DNA from 3 places in the Streptomyces sp. NPDC052042 genome. Region 1 is predicted to be linked to each of the others. Evidence: riboswitches for the same ligand, from Rfam matches in the RefSeq annotation. Region 1 holds a riboswitch; each other region holds the start of a gene.
The links. A riboswitch is a leader RNA that binds a small molecule or an ion and turns the genes downstream of it on or off. The one in region 1 is predicted to bind thiamine pyrophosphate.
Positions count from the first base shown of each region.

Region 2: it holds a riboswitch for thiamine pyrophosphate, as region 1 does, so the genes downstream of both, ACIHCL_RS09160 (thiamine ABC transporter substrate binding subunit) here and thiO (glycine oxidase ThiO) in region 1, are expected to answer to the same signal.
Region 3: it holds a riboswitch for thiamine pyrophosphate, as region 1 does, so the genes downstream of both, thiC (phosphomethylpyrimidine synthase ThiC) here and thiO (glycine oxidase ThiO) in region 1, are expected to answer to the same signal.

Region 1 is NZ_JBIUBU010000001.1:340,371-347,539, reverse strand. It holds gene pknB (Stk1 family PASTA domain-containing Ser/Thr kinase) at 1-1,258, opposite strand, end outside; gene ACIHCL_RS01515 (thiazole synthase) at 1,390-2,184, opposite strand; gene thiS (sulfur carrier protein ThiS) at 2,187-2,471, opposite strand; gene thiO (glycine oxidase ThiO) at 2,468-3,694, opposite strand; TPP riboswitch at 3,692-3,805, opposite strand; gene ACIHCL_RS01500 (hypothetical protein) at 3,857-4,201, shown strand; gene ACIHCL_RS01495 (NAD(P)/FAD-dependent oxidoreductase) at 4,299-5,477, shown strand; gene ACIHCL_RS01490 (Rv2175c family DNA-binding protein) at 5,548-5,913, shown strand; gene thiE (thiamine phosphate synthase) at 6,007-6,660, shown strand; gene metF (methylenetetrahydrofolate reductase [NAD(P)H]) at 6,897-7,169, shown strand, end outside.
Region 2 is NZ_JBIUBU010000003.1:398,408-405,576, reverse strand. It holds gene ACIHCL_RS09170 (ABC transporter ATP-binding protein) at 154-1,179, opposite strand; gene ACIHCL_RS09165 (ABC transporter permease) at 1,182-2,795, opposite strand; gene ACIHCL_RS09160 (thiamine ABC transporter substrate binding subunit) at 2,927-4,045, opposite strand; TPP riboswitch at 4,119-4,236, opposite strand; gene rlmN (23S rRNA (adenine(2503)-C(2))-methyltransferase RlmN) at 4,496-5,602, opposite strand; gene ACIHCL_RS09150 (phosphatidate cytidylyltransferase) at 5,709-6,815, opposite strand; gene frr (ribosome recycling factor) at 6,815-7,169, opposite strand, start outside.
Region 3 is NZ_JBIUBU010000010.1:15,562-22,730, forward strand. It holds gene ACIHCL_RS18120 (cupin domain-containing protein) at 63-380, shown strand; gene ACIHCL_RS18125 (DUF5326 family protein) at 594-806, shown strand; gene ACIHCL_RS18130 (IclR family transcriptional regulator) at 1,051-1,821, shown strand; gene ACIHCL_RS18135 (SsgA family sporulation/cell division regulator) at 1,923-2,360, shown strand; gene ACIHCL_RS18140 (YibE/F family protein) at 2,479-3,813, opposite strand; TPP riboswitch at 3,886-4,019, shown strand; gene thiC (phosphomethylpyrimidine synthase ThiC) at 4,012-5,838, shown strand; gene ACIHCL_RS18150 (GNAT family N-acetyltransferase) at 6,057-6,665, shown strand; gene ACIHCL_RS18155 (hypothetical protein) at 6,730-7,169, opposite strand, start outside.

The DNA of each region.
Region 1 (7,169 bases):
CCTTGCCGCGTTGCACCGTGTCGCTGTAGGCCCGCTCGACGCCCTTGACGTCCAGACCGGCGTCCGAGAGCCGCTGGCGGGCGGTCTGCTCGGTCTGGTCCAGCAGCGAGGGCACCCGGGTGAACTGCCCGGAGTTGATGTACCAGACGCCCGTGCCGATGCCCAGCACCAGCAGCACGGCGGCCACCGCGGTCAGGACGGAGCGGCTCGGGCGCCCGAGCCCTCCCCAGCCCCGTGTGCGCGATGCCCGCGGCGGGGGACCCGACGGTTCCAGGGGCGGCCTCTCCAGCCGGCTGGTGTGCTGGGCGGTCCCCTCGCCGGCCGGGAGCGGGCGGAGGATGACGCTCGTGCGGTCCTCGGTGGCGTCGCGCTCCCCGGCGAGCGCCTGCGGCGGTACGGCGTCCAGCTGGGCGTCGGTCAGGTCGGAGCGGGCCTCGCGGGTCTCGGCCAGCAGCGCCACCGCGTCGGACGGGCGGACGTCGGGGTTGCGCGCGGTGGCACTCGCCACCAGGCCGTCCAGCGCCACCGGAAGGTCCGGGACGAGGGCCGACGGGGCCGGGACGTCCTCGTTGAGGTGCCGGTAGATCACCTGGGCCGGAGTGTCGCCCGTGTGCGGCTTGGCGCCGGTCAGCATCTCGTACAGGACCACACCGCAGGCGTACACGTCGGTACGGGTGTCCGCGGTGCCGTGTTCTATCTGCTCGGGAGCGAGGTACGAGACGGTCCCGAGCACCGATCCGGTGGTGTTGGTGGCCGAACCCACCGCCCGCACCAGACCGAAGTCGGCGACCTTGACCCGGCCGTCGTCCCCTATCAGGACGTTCTCCGGCTTCATGTCGCGGTGCACGAACCCGGCCCGGTGCGCGGCGCCGAGCGCGGCGAGCACCGGCTCCAGGATGTCCAGCGCCGCCCTCGGCTGCAGGGCGCCGCGGTCGCGCAGCACGTCGCGCAGCGTGCAGCCCGAGACGTACTCCATCGCCAGGTAGACGTACTGCCCCTGGGCGCCCTGGTCGAAGACCGCGACCACATTGGGGTGCGCGAGCCGGGCCACGGACTTGGCCTCGCGTATGAACCGCTCGACGAAGGACGCGTCGGTGGCGAGCGCCGGGTGCATCACCTTGAGGGCGAGTACCCGGTCGAGCCGGGTGTCCACGGCCCGGTAGACCGTGGCCATGCCGCCGACGGCGACACGGGCATCGACGCGGTAGCGGCCGTCGAGCAGCTGCCCGACGAGCGGGTCCTGGAGGGTCGTATCCACGCAAGTGAGTCTACGAGCCGCGGCGGACACCCTCCGACGGCTCGGACGGTCCCGGGGCCGTACTGCAGCCGAGCCGTGACAGGGACACGTCCCCATGCTGCCGATGGCGGCGTCCCCGTAGGCCGGACGGGTCAGAAGGCCGGGCGCTCCGGGTCCAGCACCGCGCGCCCCGCCGTCGGCGACGACGCCTCGGCGAAGTGCCGGCGCGGGATCCGGCCCGCCCGGTACGCCAGCCGCCCGCCCGCCACCGCATGCCGCATGGCGGCGGCCATCAGCTCGGGCTCCTGGGCCCGGGTCACGGCGGAGGCCAGCATCACCGCCCCGCACCCCAGCTCCATCGCCAGCGCCGCGTCCGAGGCCGTCCCGGCGCCCGCGTCGAGGATCACCGGTACCCGGGCCTGCTCCACGATCAGCTGGAAGTTGTGCGGATTGCGGATGCCGAGGCCGGAGCCGATGGGGGAGCCGAGCGGCATCACCGCCGCGCAGCCCACGTCCTGGAGACGGCGGGCCAGCACCGGGTCGTCGTTGGTGTACGGCAGCACGGTGAAACCGTCGTCCACCAGGGTCTCGGCGGCATCCAGCAGCTCGACCGGGTCGGGCAGCAGGGTCCGCTCGTCGGCGACCACCTCCAGCTTGATCCAGTCGGTGCCGAGCGCCTCACGGGCCAGCCGGGCGGTCAGCACGGCCTCGCCCGCGGTGAAGCAGCCCGCCGTGTTCGGCAGCACGCGGATGGAGAGCCGCCGCAGCACGGAGAGCACCGAGCCCTGCACGGTCGGGTCGAGGCGGCGCATCGCGACGGTGGTCAGCTCGGTGCCGGAGGCGACGAGGGAGCGCTCCAGCACATCCAGGCTGGGAGCCCCGCCGGTGCCCATGATCAGCCGGGAGCCGAACGTGGTGTCGCCGAGGGCGAAGAGGTCATCGGACACGGTCAGCCTCCCTGGACCGCGGTCAGGATCTCGACCCGGTCGCCGTCGTGGAGCGCGGTGGCGGGCCACTGCCCGCGCGGTACGACGCTCTCGTTGACGGCCGCCGCGACACCGGAGCCGGCGGAGGTCAGCCCGGCGACGACGGCCTCCAGGGTGGTGCCCGCGGCGAGGAGCCGGACCTCCCCGTTCACGGACACGGAGACGGCGGCGCGGGAGGGATCGGCGGAGGCATCGGGGGAGGAGACGGGGACGGACGCGGAACCGGGGGTGGGCGCGGGCTCGGTCATGCGGGCTGCTCCTGACGTACGGCGTCGGCGGCGGGCGAGAAGCGGTGCGGGCTGAAGGGGCGGGCCACCTCGGGCAGCTCGCCGTCGGCCAGCGACGCCGCCATGACATCGCCGGTGACGGGGGTGAGCAGGACGCCGTTGCGGTGGTGGCCGGTCGCGAGGTGGAGGCCGGGCAGCGCCGTGGGGCCCAGCAGCGGGGCGTTGTCGGGGGAACCGGGGCGCAGACCGGCCCGGGTCTCGACGAGCGGCAGCTCGGTGATGCCGGGCACCAGCTCGTGGGCGTCGCGCAGCAGCTCGTAGACGCCGCCCGCGGTGACGGTGGTGTCCCAGCCCATCTCCTCGCTGGTGGCGCCGACGACCAGTTCGCCGTTCTCGCGCGGTACGAGGTAGAGGTGGCCGCCCCGGACCAGGGCCCGGACCGTCCGGGAGAGGAAGGGCGCGTACGGGGCGGGCACGGTCAGCCGCAGCACTTGCCCCTTCACCGGCCGGACCGGCGGCGCGACCCCGGCCGGCAGGCCCGGCAGCCGGCCGCTGAGACTGCCCGCGGCGATCACCACCCGGCCGGCGACGAGCTTCGCGCCCCCGGCGAGCACGGCCCCGGCGGCCCGGTCGCGCACCACCGTCAGACGCTCCGCCCGGGCGCGGTGGAAGACCACCCCGGCCCGCTCGCACGCGGTGAGCAGCGCGGCGGCCAGCCGGCGCGGATCGATCTGGTGGTCGCCGTCGACCCGCAGCCCGCCGCGCACACCCGGCGCGAGCATCGGCTCCAGGCGACGGCACTCGCGTCCCGTCAGCCACTCCGACTCCAGACCCGAACGCCGCTGCAGGGCGTGCAGCTCCCGCAGATGGGCCCGGTCGTCGGAGTCCAGCGCGACGGCGAGCGTGCCGCAGGTGCGAAAGCCCGTGTCCAGGCCGCTCGCCTCCTCCAACTCCGCCACGAAGTCCGGATAGCGGGCGGCCGAGGCCAGGTTCAGCCCCAGCAACAGCTCCTCGCCGTAGTGGAGTTCGGTGACGGCGGCCAGCATCCCGGCCGCCACGCGGGCGGCCCCGCCGCCCGGTTCGGGGTCGACGACCGCGGTGCGCAGTCCGCGCTGCGCGGTCCGCCAGGCGGTGACCAGCCCGATGATCCCGCCCCCGATGACGAGGACGTCGGACCCGGCCGCCGGGGCGCCGGATCCGTTGCCGAGGACCTCGGACGGGTCCCCGTTCCGAGAAGAACGCATGGGCGTCCAGCCCCTCCCTTCGCCGGCATGACCCGGATCAGGTTCGTACGGTCGAAGGCCGCTCCAGCCTTCCTCTCAGCCCGCTGCGTCCGGGCTCCCGCGAGTGTCTTACCGTGGCCACCCTAAACCCCGTCCGCCGGACCCGGTAAGGGAGCAGCAGTCATGGCCCGTTCGCTCGACGGACTCGTCCTCTCGCCGGTCGCCGACCAGGCACCCGGCCAGGTCGGCACCCGCACCCGCTTCACGTACCACGAGGAGGAGGGGCGGATCTGGGCCGAGTACGCGGGCGGCGACGTGGTCCGCGGCCATCTCGTCGGCACCCGCGACGGCGATGTCCTGGACTTCCGGTACGTCCAGCTGGGGCAGGACGGAACGACGTCCTGCGGCCACTGCGTCTCCACCGTCGCCGACCTCCCGGACGGCCGGGTGAGGCTGGAGGAGCGGTGGGAATGGGAGTCGCAGGCGGGCAGCGGCACCAGCGCCGTGGAGGAACTCCCCCTGCCTTGACGTCCTGTCAGGTGCTTATGGTGTACAGGTGAGCGAGCAGCAGCAGTCGCAGCAGTCCAAGCGTCCGGAACGGCGCGTCGTCATCGCCGGCGCGGGCATGGCCGGCGTGCAGACGGCCGTGGCCCTGCGGGAGCAGGGCTTCACCGGTCCCGTCACGGTGATCGGCGCCGAGCCCCACCAGCCCTACGACCGGCCCCCACTCTCGAAGGCGGTGCTGCTCGGCGAGGCCGAGGGCTCCGCCTTCGACATCGACTTCGAGGCACTGGACATCGAGCTGAGGCTGGGCCTCGACGTCACCGGCCTGCGGGCCGCGGCGCACGAGCTCGACACCGCGTCCGGCCCCGTCCCCTACGACGTGCTGGTGATCGCCACCGGAGCGGAACCGGTCGTCCTGCCGGGCACCGAGGGCGTTCCCGGCGTCCATCTGCTGCGCACCCTCGACGACGCGGCCCGGCTGCGGCCCGTCCTCGACGAACGGCATGACGTCGTGGTCGTCGGCGCGGGCTGGATCGGCGCCGAGTTCGCCACCGCGGCCCGCGCCGCCGGCTGCACGGTCACCGTCCTGGAGGCCGCCGACCGGCCGCTGGCCGGCGCGCTGCCCGCCGAGGTCGCCGCCCCGATGGCGGCCTGGTACGCCGAGAGTGGCGCCGAACTCCTCACCGGCGCCCGGGTCGACCGGGTCGAACCGGGCCGGGTGGTCCTGGCGGACGGCCGTGAGATCCCGGCCGGGGCCGTCGTCGTCGGCATCGGCGCCCGCCCCGCCACCGGCTGGCTGGCCGGCTCCGGCATCGGTCTCGGCCCCGACGGATCGGTGACCGCCGACGCCGCGCTGTGCACCTCGCTGCCCGACGTGTACGCGGTCGGGGACTGCGCCTCGTTCCCCTCCGCCCGGTACGGCGAGCGCCTGCTCGTCCACCACTGGGACAACGCGCTCCAGGGCCCCCGGACCGTCGCGGCGGGCATCGTCGCGGCGGACGGGGACCGCCCGGCTCCGCCCGCCTACGACCCCGTCCCGTACTTCTGGTCCGAGCAGTTCGACCGGTTCGTGCAGTACGCGGGCCACCACGAGGGCGCCGACACCCTGCTGTGGCGCGGCGATCCCGCGGACCCCGCCTGGTCGGTGTGCTGGCTGCGCGACGGCGTCCTGGTCGCGGTCCTCGCCGTCGGCCGCCCCCGCGACCTGGCGCAGGGCCGCAGGCTCGTCGAGGCGGGCGCGCGGATCGACCCGGTGCGGGCCGCCGACCCCTCCGTACCCCTGAAGTCGACGACCCTCTGACGGCGTACCGGCACCGCCCGTACGGTCGGCCCGGCTACCGACTGTCGGTCCGGGATGGCACGCTTGTCCCGTGACCGAGATTGACACGAAAACCGATGCTCTCGTCCCCGCCTGGCTCCACCTCCCCGACATCGCCGAGAAGCTCGGCGTCGAGGTGACACGTGTGCGGCAGCTGGTCAAGGAGGGTCAGCTCATCGCCGTGCGCCGAGGTGAGAACCGGGCGCTCCAGGTGCCGGCCGCCTTCATCGCCGGCAACAAGGTGGTCAAGGGCCTCTCCGGCACCCTGACCCTGCTGCGGGACGACGGCTTCAACGACGAAGAGATGCTGGAGTGGCTCTTCACCCCCGATCCGACCCTGCCGGGCACCCCCGCCCAGGCGCTGAGCGAGAATCGCGGCACGGAGGTGAAGCGCCGCGCCCAGGCGCTCGCCGTCTGAACCGGTGACCGCCGGCCGGGTGCGGGTCCGACGGCCCGCACCCGGCCCCGCTCCGACCACCACCGCTCACGCTCTTTCGGGGGGAATCGCATCATGTCCACGCCTCGCGCACAGCTGTCCGACGCCCGGCTCTACCTGTGCACGGACGCCCGCAGGCGCCAAGGGGACCTCCCGGCCTTCCTCGACGCCGTTCTCGGCGCCGGGGTGGACATCGTCCAACTGCGCGACAAGGGCATGGAGGCCGCCGAGGAACTCGAACACCTCGCGGTCTTCGCCGACGCCTGCAAGCGCCACGGCAAGCTCCTCGCGGTGAACGACCGGGCCGACGTCGCGCACGCCATCGGCTCCGATGTGCTCCATCTCGGCCAGGGCGATCTGCCGGTCCCTGCGGCCCGCGCCGTCCTCGGCGACGACGTGCTGATCGGCCGCTCCACCCACGCCGAGTCCGAGGTCGACGCGGCCGCTGCCCAGCCCGGCGTGGACTACTTCTGCACCGGGCCCTGCTGGCCCACCCCGACCAAGCCCGGACGGCCCGCGCCGGGGCTGGACCTCGTGCGGTACGCCGCCTCGCTCGGCACCCGGCGGCCCTGGTTCGCCATCGGCGGGATCGACGCGGGCAATCTCGACGAGGTCCTGGACGCCGGGGCGCGCCGGGTGGTCGTCGTCCGGGCGATCACCGAGGCCGACGACCCCGCCGCGGCCACTGCCGAACTCGCCGGAAGGATCAGGGCCCGCGCCGGAGCCTGAGCGGGAGGTGTGCCCGCGTCCCGGCCCGGGGCGGACGGAGGTCCGGACCGCCCGTGAACCGGACTCGGTCCGGGGCCGCGCCGGGGCGCGATCCGGACCGCGCCGCCGTGCGATCGGTGGCACGTATCGAAGCGTGGGCCGGCCGGATGTCCGAAGGATGGACAAACAAACGCGCAATCCGGACATTTAGCGCTGGTCTGGTCCTGTGGTCCGCGCACTCTGGTTAACCTGCCCGTATGGCCCTTGGCACACCTACCACCAGGACGGATCACGCCCCCACGGTGCGTGAACTTCTCGCGACCGGCGAGCCTTCGTACTCCTTCGAGTTCTGGGCGCCCAAGACCGAGAAGGGCGAGCGGAACCTCTGGAACGCCCTGCGCCGCGTCGAGGCGGTGCGGCCGAGCTTTGTCTCCGTGACCTACGGCGCCGGCGGCTCCACCCGGGCGGGGACGGTCAAGGCCACGCAGGAGATCGCCGCCGACACCACCCTGACCCCGGTCGCGCACCTC
Region 2 (7,169 bases), on a different contig from region 1:
GCGTCCGTCGGACGCGGGCACGCCCGCCATGCGCGACGGCCCCGGCCCCGCGGGTGGCGGGCGCCGCGGGCGCGCGGGCCGCTCACCGCCCGGCGGGCAGCACCGCGCATGCCGCCCCGGTCCGGCCCTGCCGCCGCCCCCGCCGGAGTCCCGTCACCGTTCCGCGGGCAGCACCACGCACTCCACCGCGTCGAAACGGACACCGACCGCAGCGCCCTCCCCGGGCACGTCCCGCAGCGCGCACTCCGCCTCCAGCGCCGGACCGCGCTCCGGGGCCAGCCGTACGGCGACGCGGTCGCCCCGGAACGTGCGCGTCCCGACCGTGCAGCGCAGTCCCTCGTCCGGGGGGCCGATCCGCACACCGGCCGGACGCACCAGCACGGTGCGCTCCCCCTGTGGCGCCCCCTCGGGCACCGGGACCGCGCCCCACGCCGTGTCGGCGACCGTGCCGGTCACCCTCGCCGCCACCACGTTGTCGAAACCGAGGAACCGGGCGACGAACGCGGAGGCGGGCCGCTGCCACACCTCCAGCGGCGTACCCGCCTGGGCGATCCGCCCGTCCCGCATCACCACCACCCGGTCGGCCAGCGCGAACGCCTCGCCCTGGTCGTGCGTGACGGCCAGCACCGTCGTACCCAACCGGCCGAAGAGCGTGCGCAGTTCGACGACGAGGCGCTCACGCAGACCCCGGTCGAGCTGACCGAGCGGTTCGTCGAGCATCAGCAGCTTGGGGCGCGGGGCGAGCGCCCGCGCGAGGGCGACCCGCTGCTGCTCGCCGCCGGAGAGCGCGGTGACGGCCCGTCGCTGGGCGCCGGGCAGGCCCACCAGGTCGAGGAGTTCGCCGACCCTGCGCTCCTGGTCGCGCCGGGCCACCCCGTGCATCCGCAGCCCGAACGCGACGTTGGCCCCGACGTCCCGGTGGGGGAAGAGCTGGTGGTCCTGGAACATCAGGCCGAGCCCGCGCCGGTGCACCGGCACCCCCGTCTGGTCCGCCCCCTCCAGCAGCACCCGGCCGCCGTCGGTCGGCTGCAGCCCGGCGACGACCCGCAGCAGGGTCGACTTGCCGCTGCCGCTCGGCCCCAGCACGCAGACGATCTCGTGCTCGTCGACCTCCAGGTCCACCCGGTCCAGCGCGGTCCGGTCGCCGAAGCGAACCGTGGCCGAGTCCAGTGTCAGCATCGTCAGAACTCCCCGGCCCGGTCCGTGCGGATACGTTCGAGCAGCAGCAGCGAGACCGCGCACACCGCCATCAGAATGGTGCTGAGGGCCATCGCCTGGCCGTAGTTGAGCTCCCCGGCCCGGCCCAGCAGCCGGGCCACCGCGACCGGCAGCGTCGGCCGGTCGGGCCGTGCGATGAACACCGTCGCGCCGAACTCGCCGAGCGACACGGCGAACGCGAAACCGGCCGCGACCAGCAACGCCCGCCGCACCATGGGGAGATCGACCTCCCGCCAGGCCCGCAGCGGCGACGCCCCGAGCACCGCGGCCGCCTCCCGGAGCCGTCCGTCCACCGCTCGCAGGACCGGCAGCATGGTCCGTACGACGAAGGGCACGCCGACCAGCGCCTGGGCGAGCGGCACCAGGATCCACGACGTGCGCAGGTCCAGCGGCGGCTTGTCCAGGGTGATCAGGAAGCCGAAGCCGACGGTGACGGCGGACACGCCGAGCGGCAGCATCAGCAGCGCGTCGAGACCGCGCACGAGCCGACCCGCGCGCCGGGTCAGCGCGGCGGCGGCCAGCCCGCCGACGACCAGCGCGATCACGGTCGCGACCAGCGCGTACGCCACGGAGTTCCCGATCGCTTCGAGCGGTGCGACCAGGAAGGTACCGCCGCCCGCGTCCACGGACCCGAGGGTTCGGTAGTAGCCGAGGCCGTGGCCGCCGGGGGTGGCCAACGAGCGTTCCACCAGCACCGCGAGGGGCAGCAGGATCAGCAACAGCACGGTCAGCAGCACCGCGCCCAGCAGCGCCCGCTGCCCCGCCCCGCGCGGCCTGCGCGCGGTCTGTGCCGGATCGACCAGCCGCAGCGCGGTCTCCCTGCGCCGCACCGTCCAGGCGTGCACGGCGAGGATCGCGCCCACCGCGGCGAACTGCACCAGGGTCAGCACGGCGGCCGTCGGCAGGGCGAGGAGCTGGGCGGTCTGCCGGTAGATCTCCACCTCCAGCGTGGCGAACCCCGGACCGCCGAGGATCTGGACGACGCCGAAGGAGGTGAAGGTGAAGAGGAAGACCATCAGCGCGGCGGCGGCCACGGCGGGCGCGAGGGCCGGCAGTGTGACCCGCCGCCAGGCCGCGAAGCGTCCGGCGCCCAGCACCCGGGCGGCTTCCTCCTGCCGCGGGTCGAGTTGCGCCCACAGCCCGCCGACGGTCCGCACGACCACCGCGTAGTTGAAGAAGACGTGGGCGAGCAGGATCGCCCACACGGTGGTGTCGAGGCGCACGCCCCACAGTTCGTCGAGGAGCCCGCCACGCCCCACCAGCGCCAGGAACGCCGTTCCGACGACGACGGTCGGCAGGACGAACGGCACGGTGACGACCGCCCTCAGCAGGTTCTTCCCGGGGAAGTCGAGGCGGGCGAAGACATAGGCGCCGGGCAGCGCGATCAGCAGTGTCAGCGCGGTCGAGGCCAGCGCCTGCCAGGTGGTGAACCAGAGGACCTCCCGGATCTCCGGCCGGGCCAGCACTTCTCCGATCCGGCCGAACTGCCAGACGCCGTCCGCCTTCAGTCCCCGGCCGACGATCGCGGCGACGGGATGGGCGAAGAACACCGCGAAGAACGCGACGGGCAGGGCCATCAGGCCCAGCCGCGCCGCGCCCGCGCGCCTGGCCGCCGCAAGCACAGCGTCCGCGCGCCCGGTGCGCGGGCGCCGACCCGTGCCGTCCGCGCCCTTGCCCTCCGCGCCCGTTCCGTGTGCGGCGGACGCGGCTACTTCACGACGAGCGAGGACCACGACTGGACCCACTGCTCACGGTTCTTGGCGATCAGGTCGGGGGCGACGGTCTTCGGCTCCTGGACGGTCGCGCCGAACTTCGTGAACAGCTCCGGGAGTTCCGCGTCCGCGACGACCGGGTTCACGAACATGTTGAGCGGCATGTCCTCCTGGAAGCGCTTGCTGATCAGGAAGTCCAGCAGCGCCTTGCCGCCCGCCTCGTTCTTCGCTCCGTTCAGCAGACCCGCGAACTCGATCTGCCGGAAGCAGGTGCCGGTGGCGACCCCGGTCGGGGCCTCGGTCGGCTGCGGCTTCGCGTAGAGCACCTCGACCGGCGGGCTGGATGCGTACGAGACGGCGAGGGGCCGGTCGGCCTTGGCCTTCTTGCCTCCCGCGGAGCCGGAGAACTCCTCGTTGTACGCCTGCTCCCAGCCGTCGACGACCTTGACGCCGTTGTCCTTCAGCTTCTTCCAGTAGTCCTGGTAGCCCTTCTCCCCATAGGCGGCGACGGTGCCGAGGAGGAAGCCGAGACCCGGCGACGAGGTCGCCGCGTTCTCGATGACCAGGAGGTTCCTGTACGCGGGCTTCGCCAGGTCGTCGAAGGTCCGCGGCGGGGCGAGCTTCTTGTCGGCGAAGTACTTCTTGTCGTAGTTGACGCAGACGTCGCCGGTGTCGACGGGCGTGACACGGTGCTCGGCGTCCAGCCGGGTGGCGGCCGCGACCCGGTCGATGCCCTTCGCCTCGTACGGCGTGAAGAGGCCGCTGTCGAGGGCGCGGGAGAGCAGGGTGTTGTCGACGCCGAAGAACACGTCCCCGCGCGGTGAGCCCTTGGTCAGGATCTCCTGGTTGAGCGCGACACCCGCGTCTCCGCTCTTCAGGACCTTGACGGTGTAGCCGGTCTCTTCGGTGAACTGCTTGAGCACGGCGTCGGAGGCGTTGAAGGAGTCGTGGCTGACGAGCGTCACGGTCTTCGGGCCCGGGCCCTTGGCGCCACCGGAGCCGGAGGACGACGTGTCGGAACTCCCGCACCCGGCCAGGGCCGTGACGCCGAGCGACGCGGCGACGGCCGTGGCCGCGAGACGCACGGTGCCCATGGTCCTGCGCGTGGTGGTCATGGTGGATTCCTCCTGGGTTTTGGCCAGGAAGAGACGCGGCCCCACCCGCGGAAAGCGGGCAGGGCGCTACAGCATGAGTTGGTGACCGAACTTCCTACCCGGAATGACCCGGGCGAGGTTCAGAGGGTCTGCGGACGACCGGTCTCCCGGTGCCGCACTCTCAGCGCTGTGGCGCTCCCCTGTCGGAATATGAAGTTGATTTCCGGACCAGGTTACACGGGCCGTCCGACCGGCCCGCCGGGGCCTCGGCGCTCGGGCGTGCACCGGCCCGGAACACCCGGCCGGCCCCGGTATCCGTGCTCGCTTCGCCCGGTCGGCCCCGGGAGCCGGTCGGCACCGGCCCCGGCACACACGAGCGCCCGTCGGCCCGGGATCCGGGCGGTGCGGTCCGGCCCGGCTGCCTGCCGGGCGCCGGTCCGCCCCGGCGCCCGCACTCCGTGCCGCTCGGTCTCAGCGCTCGGCCGCCGCGAGCTGCCCGCAGGCTCCGTCGATCTCCTGGCCTCGGGTGTCCCGTACGGTCACCGGCACCCCGTGTGCCGCGATGGCCTCGACGAACGCCTTCTCGTCCTCGGGCCGGGAGGCGGTCCACTTGGAGCCGGGCGTCGGGTTCAACGGGATGAGGTTGACGTGCACCCGCTTGCCCTTGAGCAGCCGACCGAGCAGATCGCCGCGCCATGCCTGGTCGTTGATGTCCCGGATCAGGGCGTACTCGATGGAGACCCGGCGGCCGGACTTCTCCGCGTACTCCCACGCGGCGTCCAGCACCTCGCGCACCTTCCACCGGGTGTTCACCGGAACGAGGGTGTCGCGCAGTTCGTCGTCCGGTGCGTGCAGCGAGACGGCGAGGCGGCACTTGAAGCCCTCGTCGGCGAAGCGCAGCATCGCGGGCACCAGGCCCACCGTGGAGACGGTGATCCCGCGCTGCGAAAGCCCCAGCCCGTCCGGCTCCGGATCGGTCAGCCGTCGGATCGCGCCGACCACGCGGTTGTAGTTGGCCAGCGGCTCGCCCATACCCATGAAGACGATGTTGGAGAGCCGTGCCGGACCGCCGGGAACCTCGCCGTCGCGCAACGCCCGCATGCCGTCCACGATCTGGTGGACGATCTCCGCGGTCGACAGGTTGCGGTCGAGGCCCGCCTGTCCGGTGGCGCAGAACGGGCAGTTCATCCCGCATCCGGCCTGGGACGAGATGCACATCGTCACCCGCTCGGGGTAGCGCATCAGGACGGACTCGACGAGGGTCCCGTCGTGCAGCTTCCACAGCGTCTTGCGGGTGGTGTCGTCATCGCAGCTGATGTGGCGGACCACGGACATCAGCTCGGGGAACATCGCCTCGGCGAGCCTGTCCCGCGAGCCGGACGGGATGTTGGTCCACTCGGCCGGGTCGAGCGCGTACCGCGAGAAGTAGTGCTGCGAGAGCTGCTGGGCGCGGAACGGCTTCTCGCCGATGGCGGCGACCGCCTCCTTGCGCTCGGCGGGCGTGAGGTCGGCGAGGTGCCGCGGCGGCTTCTTGGCTCCGCGGGGCGCGACGAAAGTGAGTTCTCCGGGCTTAGGCATGGTCCGTCCAGTGTCGCAGACGGAACGGCGAGGGCCCGCCGCCCTGTGGACAGCGGGCCCTTGCCGGAGAACGCCCTGGTCGGAACCGGTCGGACCGGCCCCGGGCTCAGCCGGAGCCGACGAACAGCACCAACAGCAGCCAGACCACCGGAGCGGTCGGCAGCAGCGAGTCCAGCCGGTCCATGATCCCGCCGTGCCCCGGCAGCAGCGTGCCCATGTCCTTGATGCCGAGGTCACGCTTGATCATCGACTCGCCCAGGTCGCCGAGGGTGGCGCTGACGGCGACCGCGAGCCCCAGCAGCAGCCCCTGCCACCAGGAACCCCCGTCGATCAGGAACTGCATGCACAGGGCGCCCGCGACCATCGCGAAGGCGACGGCCCCGAAGAGGCCCTCGCGGGTCTTCCCGGGGCTGATGCGCGGCGCGAGCTTGTGCTTCCCGAAGCGCCAGCCGACGGCGTACGCCCCCGTGTCGCTGACCACGGTCAGCAGCAGGAAGGTGAGCACCCGCTGCGGCCCGTCGTCCGCGGCCAGGAGCATGGCGACGAAGGTGGCGAGGAACGGCACGTAGAACGCGGCGAACACACCGGCCGTGACGTCCTTGAGGTAATCCTCCGGCGGCTGGGTCATTCGCCAGACGAGCACCGCGAGGGCGGTCAGCGCCACGGCCACCCAGGCGCCCTCGGCGCCCTTGACGTATCCGGCCACCACCATCGCCGCGCCGCCCACCGCCAGCGGCGGAAGCGGTGCCTTGATGCCCTTGCGCTCCGACAGCCGGGAGGTGAGCTCCCACAGGCCCACGACGACCGCGACGACGATCACCCCGACGAAGACGGCCTTGACGACGAAGAGGGAGGCGACGATGACGGCGCCGAGCCCCACCCCGACCCCTATGGCGGCTCGCAGGTCACGGCCCGCACGTTTCTTCTGCGGGGGCGGTGGCGCGGTGGGCATGGGCTCCTGCGGCTTCTCGTCGCGGAACAGGGGGCCGCCGCTCAGGCGTACGCCCCCCTGCTCCCGGTCATCACGGTCGTCGGCGTCTCCACCTGCGTACGGAGCGTCGCCCGCGTACGAGGTGTCCGCCACGACGGGCATGGGCCGGGTCTGCTGGGCGTCATGCACATCGTAGGCGGGACCCGCCGGGGCGGCAGCCCGCATCTCGGGCGCAGCCCACTGACCGGCTCCCGGCGCAGCGCCCCAGGAAGAGTCGTTCATCAGATTTCGAGCAGCTCGGCTTCCTTGTGCTTGAGCAGCTCGTCGACCTGTGCGACGTACTTCGCGGTGGTGTCGTCGAGCTCCTTCTCGGCGCGACGCACCTCGTCCTCGCCGGTCTCCTTGTCCTTGACCAGCTTGTCAAGCGCTTCCTTGGCCTTGCGGCGCACGGCGCGGATGGAGATGCGGGAGTCCTCGGCCTTGGTTCGCGCGACCTTGATGTAGTCGCGGCGGCGCTCCTCGGTGAGCTCCGGGAAGGTCACCCGGATGATGTTGCCGTCGTTGCTCGGATTGACTCCGAGGTCGGAGTCACGGATGGCCTGCTCGATGTTGCGCAGCGCACTCTTGTCGAACGGG
Region 3 (7,169 bases), on a different contig from region 1:
GATCGTGGCAGACACGGCCGGTGGCGGACACCGGCAGGAGCGAAAACAAAGGGCGGACGGGAATGAAGGCGTTCAGACTGGACGAACTGGAAGCGGAGCGGGCCGCCAACGACGGCGCTTATCTGCAGTTCCTGAAGGAACGCAACATGTCCGTCGGCCTGTACGCGCTGAACGCAGGCGAGCTCGACCCGCAGCAGCCGCACCGGGAGGACGAGGTCTACTTCGTCGTCAGCGGACGCGCCTCGATCACGGTCGGCACGGAGACCACGCAGGTGGGCAGGGGGAGCGTGGTGTACGTACCGGCCGGAGTCCCGCACAAGTTCCACCACATCACCGAAGACCTGCGGATCATGGTCATCTTCTCCCCGCCGGAGAGCTGAGCCTTTTCCGCGGGGTGGCCGGCACGTTCCTCGGGCAGTCCGGACGCGGCCTCGCGGAACCGGGGACGCTCCTCCCCGGGGACGGGCTCCGGTGTCGGGGATCCCTAGGGGGCCGATCAGGGAACGGCAAGGGGCGCGGGACACCCCTCCGGAACCCTCGCCCCTCTAGCATCGAAGTGTCGGAGCAGAACGCACAGAGACGAGGCGAGGACGATGGCTGTACGGGAGATATTCGCCGGGATGCCCTGGTGGGTGAAGTGGATCGCGGTGCCGATCATCGCGATCGTCGTGTTCGGTGGTCTGATCGCCAGCGTGCTCGGGTTCGTGATCGGTCTGCTCTTCAAGATCCTCCTTTTCGTGATCCTGGTCGGCGGGCTCGTCTTCGTCGTGCGCAAGGTCATGTCCTCCTCGGGCGGTGGCTGGTAGGAAGATCGAAAACCAGCCATGCTGTTAGCCCAGCTGAGCTAAGCCCAGGACGAAACCACCCACCCCGGGGATACGGCCGATATGGTGGCGTTCCACTGCCGCCACCTGGGAATTTACTGACCGTCACCACCGTGACCAGTGGTTTGCACGGTGTTCAGGCCCTCGGACCCCAGCCATGCGGCGGCCTGTGGGGGAGGCCCCCACAGGCGGGCTGACTGCCCGTCACCATGCCTGGGGGTGACCGTTGACCACGGCATCGAGCACTGTTTCCCCGACGCTGATCGGCTCGGTACAGCGAGCGCTGAGGCTGCTGGAGGCGGTGAGCGCGCATCGCGACGGGGCGCCCGCGAAGCAGCTGGCCAGGGAGGCGGGGCTTCCGCTCCCCACGGCGTACCACCTGCTGCGCACCTTGGCACACGAAGGCTATCTGCGTCGCGAGAACGGGGTGTTCCGTTTCGGGGCCGCCGCCGAGCGTCTGGTTACGGAGCGTGCACCGCAGCAGCGTCGCAGCAGGATGGCGGATTCGCTGAGCCGCTGGCGCGACACCATCGGCGCACCAGTGTACTGCGCCGTCTACCGCGAGGGCGAGATCGAACTCGTCGCGGTCGCCGACGACCCCGCCATGCCCGCCGTGCGCGAGTGGTCGTCCTTCCGGGAGACCGGGCACGCCCACGCGCTCGGCCAGTGTCTGCTGAGCCGGCTGGACGAGAAGGCGCGTGAGGACCATCTGGACCGTTATCCGGTACGGCCGCTGACCTGTTATTCGGTGAAGGACCGCGAGACGTTCCTTGAGCGGTTGAGGTCGCTGGAACGAATGGAACCTGTCGTCGAACGGCAGGAGTACGTCCTGGGAACGGTCTGCGCGGCCATTCCGATCACCGCCGGCTTCACCGCCGCCGCGATGGCGATTTCGGTACCCCTGGAACAAGAGCATCGATTGCTCCCCGCAGTCGAACAACTACGTGGCGAAGTGTCTAGCCTCTTGCGTTCATTCGTGTTCTCTATCAGTATCTGAAAAATCACTCCTTGTGATCTGCTATCGCGTGCACCACGATGGCGTCAATAGGGCCATGGGGGATCATTCCTGGCCAGATTCATCTACTGCGGGGTTGAACGATGCGCGAGTCGGTTCAAGCAGAGGTCATGATGAGCTTCCTCGTCTCCGAGGAGCTCTCTTTCCGGATCCCGGTGGAACTCCGGTACGAAGTGTGTGATCCGTATGCGGTTCGGATGACCTTCCATCTGCCCGGTGACGCTCCGGTCACCTGGGCGTTCGGCCGTGAGTTGCTGCTCGACGGTCTCAACAGCCCCAGTGGCGACGGCGATGTGCATATCGGACCCACGGATCCCGAAGGGCTTTCCGATGTGCACATTCGGCTCCAGGTGGGCGCCGACCGCGCCCTCTTCCGGGCCGGTTCGGCGCCGCTCGTGGCTTTTCTCGACCGGACCGACAAACTCGTTCCGCTCGGGCAGGAGCGCACGCTGGGTGACTTCGAGGGAAGTTTGGAGGAGGCCCTGGGCAGGATCCTCGCCGAGGAGCAGAACGCCGGTTGAGGGGCGCGGTGCCCCCCGGCCGGCGTCCGCCGGTCGAACATGACACTCGCCGAACGGGTGAATCACTCTCCGTAGTGGGGTGTTCTCCGTCGGCCGGCCGGTCTCCGCTCCGAGGCTCTCACGGCTTCGCCCTGCGGCGGCGGCCCCTTCCGGTCCGTACGGGTGCTGGAGCTCCGGCTTCCGCGCCGAGCCCTGTGCGGTCCGCGGAGACGACCAGCGCGGCGAGCACCGTCGTCACCGGCACGGAGGCGACCAGTCCGATCGAACCGACCAGCGTTCGTACGATCTCCTCCGCCACCAGCTCACTGTTGGCCACCGTCCCCATGCTGCTCCGGGCGATCGAGAACAGCAGCAGCAGGGGAAGCGCCGCCCCGGCGTAGGCGAGCACCAGCGTGTTGACGACCGAGGCGATGTGATCGCGCCCGATCCTGATTCCTGCCCGGTACAGCTGCCGCACGCCCATTGTCGGGTTGGCCTGGTGCAGTTCCCAGACGGCCGACGTCTGGGTGACCGTCACATCGTCGAGTACCCCGAGCGAACCGATGATGACGCCGGCCAGCAGCAGGCCGCTCATGTCGATGTCCGGATACAGGCCGTGGATGAGGCCGGTGCTGTCGTCGGTGTTTCCGGTCAGGCTCGCCCAGCCGATGAAGAGCGATCCGAGCAGCCCGATCAGCAGGAGCGAGATCAAGGTGCCGAGCACCGCGACCGAGGTGCGGGCGGTGAGCCCGTGGCACGCGTAGAGCGCTATCAGCATGATCGCACTGGCCCCGACCACCGCGACGACCAGCGGATTCGAGCCCTGGAGTATGGCCGGGAGGATGAACAGGGTCAGTACGGCGAACGACACCGCGAGCGCGATCAGGGCCGTCACCCCGCGCATCCGGCCCACCGCGACCACGACCAGCGCGAAGATCCCGGCCAGAAGTGCCATCGGGAACTTCCGATTCACATCGGTCACCGAGTACTGCAGATCCCGGGGTGCGTCCGGGGCGTAGGCCACGACCACGCCCTGCCCCTCGCGCAACTGGCGCGGCGCGTCGGGCTGCACGACTTCAACGAATCTCCGCCCCTTGTCCTGACCGGTCGTCACCTCGATGGTGGCCTTCTCACACCGCCCGGAACGGCCCGCCGTCGGCGGAGTGGCCTCGCCGCCGGTCGGCAGCTGGGCGACGTTCACCTCCTCGCAGTTCACCTTGTCGATTCTCACCACCCTGCCTTGCTGGGTCTGCTGGTCGAAGCCGACACCGGTCCGTTCGTGCGGTGGCGCACTGCCCGGCCAGAGCGCCAGGAGTCCGACGACGACGGCGGCGGCGAACGGGATCAGTACGGCGGCGATGACCTTCCGCAGATGCCTGGAGACGGGCGCGGCGGGGCCGTGGCTGTGCGTATGGCCGTGTGAAGGGCCCTGGTGATGGCTCGGAGGTTCGGAAACGCTGGGGAGGGACGTCACAGGGCGATCATCGCAAGGAAGCAAGGGGGCCCTCTGTTCATTCTGCTGGACAGGGCGCTAGCGTGGAGGAACCTTTGCACACGCGGGAGCTCGGAGCACCGGGCTGAGAGGGCGCTGATCTCCGTACGTCCGTACGGGAAGGGCTGCGCCGACCGCCGAACCTGTTACCGGGTAATGCCGGCGTAGGGAGTAGGTCTCATGACCACATCGGACGCACGCACGCCTGCCTCCAGCCAGAGCGACGAGGCCGGGAAGTCCATCGGCTGGCACAAGGGATACGTCCAGGGCTCGCGCCCCGACATCCGTGTGCCGGTCCGTCAGGTGCACCTCACCAACGGCAAGGACGTGACGCTGTACGACACGTCGGGGCCATACACCGATCCCGCCGTCGAGACCGACGTCCGCCGCGGACTCGCGCCGCTGCGGGAGAACTGGATCACCACGCGCGGCGACACCGAGGAATACCCGGGCCGCCCCGTCCGCCCCGAGGACGACGGGCTCAGGCACACCTCGCCGCGAATGGGGTCTCCCCTGGTCGAGCGGAGCCGAGAGCTTGGGGAAGGGCTGCGCAATCTCGACGCGGTCTTCCCCGGCCGCCCCCGGCTGCCGCGCCGCAGCCGGGACGGGCGGCCGGTGACCCAGCTCGCGTACGCCCGGCGGGGCGAGATCACCCCGGAGATGGAGTACGTGGCGATCCGGGAGAACGTGGACCCGGAGGTGGTTCGCGAGGAGATCGCCGCGGGCCGCGCCGTACTGCCGGCCAACGTCAACCACCCCGAGACCGAGCCGATGATCATCGGGAAGCGGTTTCTGGTGAAGGTCAATGCGAACATCGGCAACTCCGCGGTGACGTCCTCCATCGAGGAGGAGGTGGAGAAGATGACGTGGGCGACGCGCTGGGGCGCCGACACGGTCATGGACCTTTCCACCGGCCGCAACATTCACACCACCCGTGAGTGGGTACTGCGGAACTCCCCGGTGCCGATCGGCACCGTGCCCCTCTACCAGGCCCTTGAGAAGGTCGACGGCAAGGCCGAGGAGCTGACCTGGGAGATCTACAAGGACACCGTTATCGAACAGGCCGAGCAGGGCGTCGACTACATGACGGTGCACGCCGGCGTACGCCTGGCGCATGTTCCGCTGACCGCCCGTCGCAAGACCGGCATCGTCTCGCGCGGTGGCTCGATCATGGCGGCCTGGTGCCTCGCGCACCACGAGGAGTCGTTCCTCTACGAGAACTTCGAGGAACTCAGCGAACTCCTCGCCTCCTACGACGTGACGTACTCGCTCGGCGACGGGCTGCGCCCCGGCTCCATCGCGGACGCCAACGACGAGGCGCAGTTCGCCGAACTGCACACGCTCGGTGAGCTGAACACGATCGCCAAGCGGTACGGCGTCCAGACCATGATCGAGGGGCCGGGCCATGTCCCGATGCACAAGATCAAGGAGAACATCGACCTCCAGCAGGAGGTCTGCGAGGAGGCGCCCTTCTACACGCTCGGCCCGCTGACCACCGATGTCGCCCCGGCGTACGACCACATCACCTCGGGCATCGGCGCGGCGATGATCGCCTGGTGGGGCACGGCGATGCTCTGCTACGTGACGCCCAAGGAGCACCTCGGGCTGCCGAACCGGGACGATGTGAAGACCGGCGTGATCACGTACAAGATCGCGGCCCACGCGGCGGATCTCGCCAAGGGGCATCCGGGGGCGCAGGACTGGGACGACGCGCTCTCCGACGCCCGGTTCGAGTTCCGCTGGGAGGACCAGTTCAATCTGGCGCTCGACCCGGTCACGGCACGGGAGTACCACGACGAGACGCTGCCGGCCGAGCCGGCGAAGACGGCGCACTTCTGCTCGATGTGCGGCCCGAAGTTCTGCTCGATGAAGATCAGTAGGAACATCACAGAGCAGTTCGGCGGTGACGCGGAGGCCACGCCGGAGGAGATCGAGGCCGGGATGCTGGCGAAGTCCAAGGAGTTCGCGGCCTCGGGTAACCGGATCTACCTGCCGCTGGCCGACTGATATGGATGCGGCGCCGTCTGGAAGCTCTCGCTTCGAGACGGCGCTTCGCCGTTCGGCCTGCCTCGGTCGCCCCGGTGTGATCGGTCCCGACCAGGGGGGCGGCCCGGGAGTGATCCGGATGACACCCTCGTGGCCGACCTTCTCACCGGCCGGACGGGGGCGCCGCCGGAGTGAAAAACCGGCTGATCGCGAGCGTCCCTTCTCCGTAGCATCCCCACATGAGCGACAGAGCGATGGAAATGGCGGCAACGGCGGGGGCGGGGGAGGAAGGGGGTCGTCCACCGTGCTGGCGCGGACGCGGGATCGCCTTCGTCCCCGTCGAGGTCGATGACGCCGAACTGCTGCAGGAGTGGCGATCCGATCCGTCGACCACCCATGAGATGGGGGTCTGGCCGCGTTCGCTCGCCTCGTTGCGCGAGCTCATCGAGCGCGATGGGGAGGACCATGACCGCGACGACTTCCTCGTCGTATTGGCCGACGGCAGCCCCGTGGGCCGCGCGGCCCTCACCGACCAGGACTTCGCCGACGGCACCGCCGATGTCGAGGTGCTGATCTCCTCGCCGTACCGCGGTCGCGGACATGGCACGGACGTCCTGGACACGCTGACGGACCTGGCGTTCGGGGAGCTTCCGCTGTACCGCCTGCGGGCCGCCGCCCACACGGACAATGCGGCCGCGCTCGCCGTCCTGCGCACGTCGGGGTTCACCCAGGAGGGGGTGAGCCGCTCGGCATGCCTGCATCGCGGGCGGCGGCACGACCTCGCGGTGTTCTCGCTGCTCCGCCCCGAGTGGGAGGGGCAGGGGCGGCCGAGGTCCTGGGACGTGTGACTCGGCGCGGGCGCGTGCGGCGCCCGTCACCGGGACCGGGGGAGGGGAGGGCCCGGCCTCCTGGTCATGCCTCTTCCCGCTCGGGGCCGGAAAAGTCGGATCCGGAGAAGTCGGGGCCGGTGAAGTCGGGGCTGGTGAAGGTCGGGCGGGGGCCGGCGGCCGGGCCCTCGTCCGGGCCGGAGAAGTCGGGGCGGCTGTAGCCGACCTTCGGGATGCGGTTCGGCGAGCGCTGCGGTGTGCGCGAGGCGGACGCGGCCCCGGGGTCGTCGAGGGCGTCGCGCAGGAACGGCAGGATGCCGCGTTCCAGCAGCGCGTGGCGCCATGCCTCCCGGGCGCGCGCCACGTCCTCCGGGAGCTCGATCTCGTCGCGTATGGCGTTCTCCGACGCGGAGCCGTTGCGCAGTGCGGTGATCAGCAGCCCGACGGCGGCGACCAGGATGGCGGCGGCCATGACCACAGCGAAGAACCAGCCGGCGGTGACCATGGTCGAGGCGAAGGCGGGCG